DNA from 2 places in the Listeria marthii genome. Region 2 is predicted to be linked to the other one. Evidence: riboswitches for the same ligand, from Rfam matches in the RefSeq annotation. Region 2 holds a riboswitch; the other holds the start of a gene.
The links. A riboswitch is a leader RNA that binds a small molecule or an ion and turns the genes downstream of it on or off. The one in region 2 is predicted to bind thiamine pyrophosphate.

Region 1 (2,400 bases), on a different contig from region 2:
AGCTTTACAATTTTAAGTATTGCATTATTACCATTATACGGTATAAGCTTTTTCTTTGGTTTCATATTTGCTTTCGTGGAAGGGATGCTCAGTGGAAACAGCTCGATTTCTACTAGTTTATTAAGTGTTGTTACAAAAATTGTAAGATGGAGCTACTTAAAGTATTATGAATTAGGCTTTTATTTTGTAAACTTAGGAAGCCGTGATTTTGAATATAGAGCGGATGAAGTCGCCGCAAAGGCTGGCTACGGTGAAGAACTTTTGAGTTTTTTTTATATGCTTGAAAAGGCGGATGGAGATGTGAGGAAAGGTTTGCTAGCTTTCTTGGCATCGACACATCCATATACGTCATATCGGATACAAAATATAGAAAAGTTTATAGGGATTTCAGACTCCATAAGTGAAGTTGAGTATCAAAATTATGCAAAATTAATTGACCAGTAATATCTATTAAGGAGGTTCCCCATGCCAAAACTAATCATCGACGCAGACGATTTTGGTCTATCCAAAGCCATCAACCACGGCATCATCGAAAGCTACAAAACCGGCATCACCACATCCACTTTACTCATGCCGAACCTGGAAACTGCCGAGCACGCAATCGCTCTCGCAAAAGATCACCCAGACCTATTCATCGGTCAACACACAAACTTCCTACTCGGAAAACCGTGCGCGGACCCGGCGGAAATCCCGTCACTTGTCGACGAAAACGGGGAATTCCATCGTTCTAAATACTACCGGTCTAACCCAGAACTGAAATTCCAATACGAAGATGTGCGCACGGAAACCATCGCTCAAATGGAACGGTTCAAAGCGCTAACTGGTCACTACCCAGAGCACATCGACTGCCACTCAATCGGTGATGAAACGGTTGACCAAGCTTTCTTTGATATCGCGCGCGAGTTCGGGATTCACACCACTTTAAAATACAGCGGTGATAAAAAATGGCCAAATCAGGAAGGTTATTTGCCAATCACTAAACTGCTGGAATCAGGCGCGCTTCCATACACAAATGGCGGTGTTTCGGTTGAGAACTTCCTTAATGATGATTTTGGATTACTAAAACTGGCACCAAACGAAATCGCAGAGATGCATTTTGATGTTGGATTTTTGGATCAATTTGTGTTGGATAATTCCTCCTACACGTTGATGCGGTGCCGAGAACTTGCGACGATTTGTGACGTTCGAGTGCGGGATTGGCTTCGTGAAAATGGGTTTGAGCTCATTTCTTTTGGGGATTTACAGCGTTAAAACTCTATGTTATGATAAACGCAACTTAATAAGAAAAACTGGGGGGGCCGATTCTGGCTGAGATTGGAAGGTAATGCTTTCTGACCCTTTGAACCTGTTTGTTAGTGCAAGCGTAGGGAAGTGAATGTGAAAGTGACCGGAAAATTTATCGCGGCTGCTGTTTCTTTGCTTATGCTAAGAGACAGTGGGCGCTTTTTTTATTGTGCAAAAGGAGGAGTTTGAGTGTTTGTTCACGGTTTTCAGGAAGAAGTTGGGGATTTATGGCAAGAAACGTTGCGGCATCCGTTTGTGAGGAGTTTGGCGGATGGGACGCTTGAGAAGGAGGCGTTTCATTTTTATCTGTTGCAGGATGATTATTATTTGTCGCATTTTGAGAAGGTGATTGAGAAAAGTGTGACGCAGGCGGGGACGGCGGAACTTGTTGGGGAGATGCGGCAAGTACAGGAGAGACTTCGGCAGTCGGAGTTGTTGATGCGCGAACAGTTTTATCCGCGGGTTGGACTAACGGAGCGAGATTTTTCCGAGCGAAAACCGGCGCCGACTGCTTATAATTATACTTCTCATCTTTATCGGATGGCGGATTTTGGTAGTTTTGGGGTGACGATTGCGGCGCTTTTGCCGTGTTATGCGCTTTATGCGGATATGGGGAAAAAGTACGAAGGGGCGCGGAGTTCGGAGCCATTTTATCAAGAGTTGTTGGATAGTTATGTGGATGAAAATTATCAAAAAGTGGTGTTGCAGCAGAAGTGGTTGGTGGAACAGGCGGCGAGCGTGGCGGATGCGCGGGAACTTGCCCTGATGAAACAGGCTTTTCAAATTAGTGTGGAAATGGAATGGGCGTTTTTTGAGATGGCTTATAAAAAACAAAATTGGCGTGGGAGTGTGAATTATGTTTGATTTTATGACGTTGGAAAAGGTGCAAGAAAAAGGGCCGTTGGTGCATAATATTACGAATATCGTGGTTGCGAATGATTCCGCTAATGGGTTGCTAGCGATTGGAGCATCACCGATTATGGCCTCTGCGAAAGAAGAAATGGCCGAACTGGCGAAAATGGCGGATGTGCTTGTGATTAATATCGGTACGCTGGACGGTGAGCTGGTGGAAGCGATGAAAATTGCTGGGCGTGCGGCAAATGTTGCGGGAACTCC
Region 2 (2,400 bases):
ATGTGGCATTAAGCCAATTTGTTGGATAACATAACCAATCGAACGTCTTAGTTTGACAGGATCTTCCGCCATGATGTCTTTGTCATTAATAAATATTTTACCTTCTGTAGGTTCAATAAGCCGGTTAATCATCTTCATTGTTGTCGTCTTTCCACAACCACTTGGACCGATAAAACAAACAAATTCTCCTTTATCGATGCTAAGAGTTAGATCATTAACAGCTTTTTTGCCCCCTTTATAAGTCTTCGTTACGTGTTCAAATTTTAACACGCTTATACACCTCCATTTTTTCTTTACCACTACCAAAAAATTGGCAATCGATAAATATTTTCCCTAAAGAGTACTGATTTAAACTTTTTAAATACAAAAAAAACAGCTTAAAGACAGTGTTACATTCAAACGGAAGTTCCTAGACAAGATGATTTCGTACTTGTGGCACGTGTGACATCGATGCTAAACTTTAATCGTGAAAATGAGCATTGTAATAAGCTGCAATATAGTATTTATTTAATTATAACACACTTAAAAAGGCCCAAAAGCAAATGCTCTCGGACCTTGTGGTTATTTTGGTAAGAATAATTTGGGTGAGGTTTTTAGTAATATCGAGATGACGATACCAGCAACAATGACCGTAGCCAAGCAGCTAGCCCCATTCATGACAATCGAAAACAGCTGAGCGCCCCAACCTTGAAAAGCATAAGCCCCCCAGAATAACACGCCAGCAACATAATGCCAAAAATATTTAGCAACGCCACCAATAATCATGGTTCCCCACGCCCATTGGATTGCCTTTTTAAGTTGATTAGCAGCTAAATTGCTTCGAACTTGCTTACTGAATACGCCACTAAACGCAACAAAACTGAAAGCTAAAATGTACTCAATAAATGCTTGTGACGGCATTAAAATATAGGCTTTCCCAGTGAGAAAATGTAGTAACCCCCACAGTAGTCCAGCGAATCCAGCAGCCCAAAAACCGCGGCGGATCGCAATCACATACATAGGAATCATTCCCAGTGAAATCGAGAAACTAGAGCCGATGTCCAGCGGGATAAAACTTAGTACCATCGCCACTGCGGCAAAGATAGCACACTCAAGTAAAATGATTAATCGTTTGTTTTGCATAAAAAATAAACTCCCCTCTTCTTTTTGGTCAAAAACGTACCCCAGAAGAAAGCAGTTTCTATGGTTAGAAATGCAATCGCCACAATCCCTACGCTCGTATTAACGAACAGGTTCAAAGGGTCAGAATCCAAAAACACGTGGACTCAATCTCAGCTAAGAAGCCCCCCCTGTGGTAACGTCTATGAAATTATCGTACAACAATTATTATAGCATGCACTTCTTTTTTGTAAAGAATTTTTTCTTTTCTTTAGTCATTTGCAGAAAATTTCACAGTATTTTGCGCTTTTTTCGGCAATTTATCAAAAATAAGCTGATAACTATTTTGAATTAACGCAAATTCAGTTTCAGCTTCCACATCGTATTTTTCATTAATAACAAGCGTAATCCAATGCTTTTTATTTAAATGATAGCCTGGTTTTATGCTCAAATATTCATCGCGCAACAAATCAATTCTTTCAGGCTGACATTTAACGCTGACATATAAATCCCCGTGGTATAAATGTATCAGTGCGAATATTTTACCACCAACCGTTAAGGCATGCGTTTTTTTATCAAACGGAAAAGTTTCTTTGGCAGCTTGTAAAGTAAGACAAAGCGCGACTTTTTCTTGTAAAGTTTGCTCGTAATCCATCCAGCTCTCCTCCTTATTTTCATATTATAACATTTATTTATGTGTGTATGCTTTCTTTGCTTCACTAACCATGTTAAAATAGAAGTAATTGTGCTTTTTCTGATTTCAAGAAGAAGTAACTTAGTATTGGAGGAAGAAAATGTTAACTGTAAATAATGTTGGCTTACGCTACGGCGATAAAAAGCTATTTGAAGATGTTTCGATTAAATTTTTGCCAGGTAACTGTTACGGTCTTATTGGCGCAAACGGTGCTGGTAAATCAACGTTCCTAAAAGTGCTTTCTGGCGAGCTTGATTCACAAAGTGGTAATGTGCATATTGGTTCAGGTGAGCGTCTAGCTGTCCTTCGCCAAGATCATTTCCAGTATGATAATGAACTTGTTCTTAACACTGTTATTATGGGACATGAACGTCTATACAAAATTATGGACGAAAAAAATGCCATTTACATGAAAGAAGATTTCAGCGATGCAGATGGTATCCGTGCTGCGGAACTTGAAGGCGAATTTGCTGAATTAAATGGTTGGGAAGCGGAATCTGAGGCTGCTGTTTTATTAAACGGCTTAGGTATCCCTACTGACTTACACGGAAAACTTATGAAAGATTTAACTGGTGGAGAAAAAGTGAAAGTGCTTCTTGCGCAAGCTT

Region 1: linked by a shared signal. The riboswitch ahead of tenA (thiaminase II) and the one ahead of thiT (energy-coupled thiamine transporter ThiT) in region 2 are both predicted to bind thiamine pyrophosphate.

Annotation. Positions count from the first base shown of each region.
Region 1 is NZ_JAASWB010000005.1:101,130-103,529, forward strand. Features, by position in the region: gene HCJ55_RS10580 (M48 family metalloprotease) at 1-444, shown strand, start outside; gene HCJ55_RS10585 (ChbG/HpnK family deacetylase) at 466-1,251, shown strand; TPP riboswitch at 1,282-1,387, shown strand; gene tenA (thiaminase II) at 1,474-2,148, shown strand; gene thiM (hydroxyethylthiazole kinase) at 2,141-2,400, shown strand, end outside.
Region 2 is NZ_JAASWB010000003.1:275,708-278,107, reverse strand. Features, by position in the region: gene HCJ55_RS06740 (betaine/proline/choline family ABC transporter ATP-binding protein) at 1-270, opposite strand, end outside; gene thiT (energy-coupled thiamine transporter ThiT) at 562-1,122, opposite strand; TPP riboswitch at 1,190-1,300, opposite strand; gene HCJ55_RS06730 (MmcQ/YjbR family DNA-binding protein) at 1,370-1,753, opposite strand; gene HCJ55_RS06725 (ABC-F family ATP-binding cassette domain-containing protein) at 1,893-2,400, shown strand, end outside.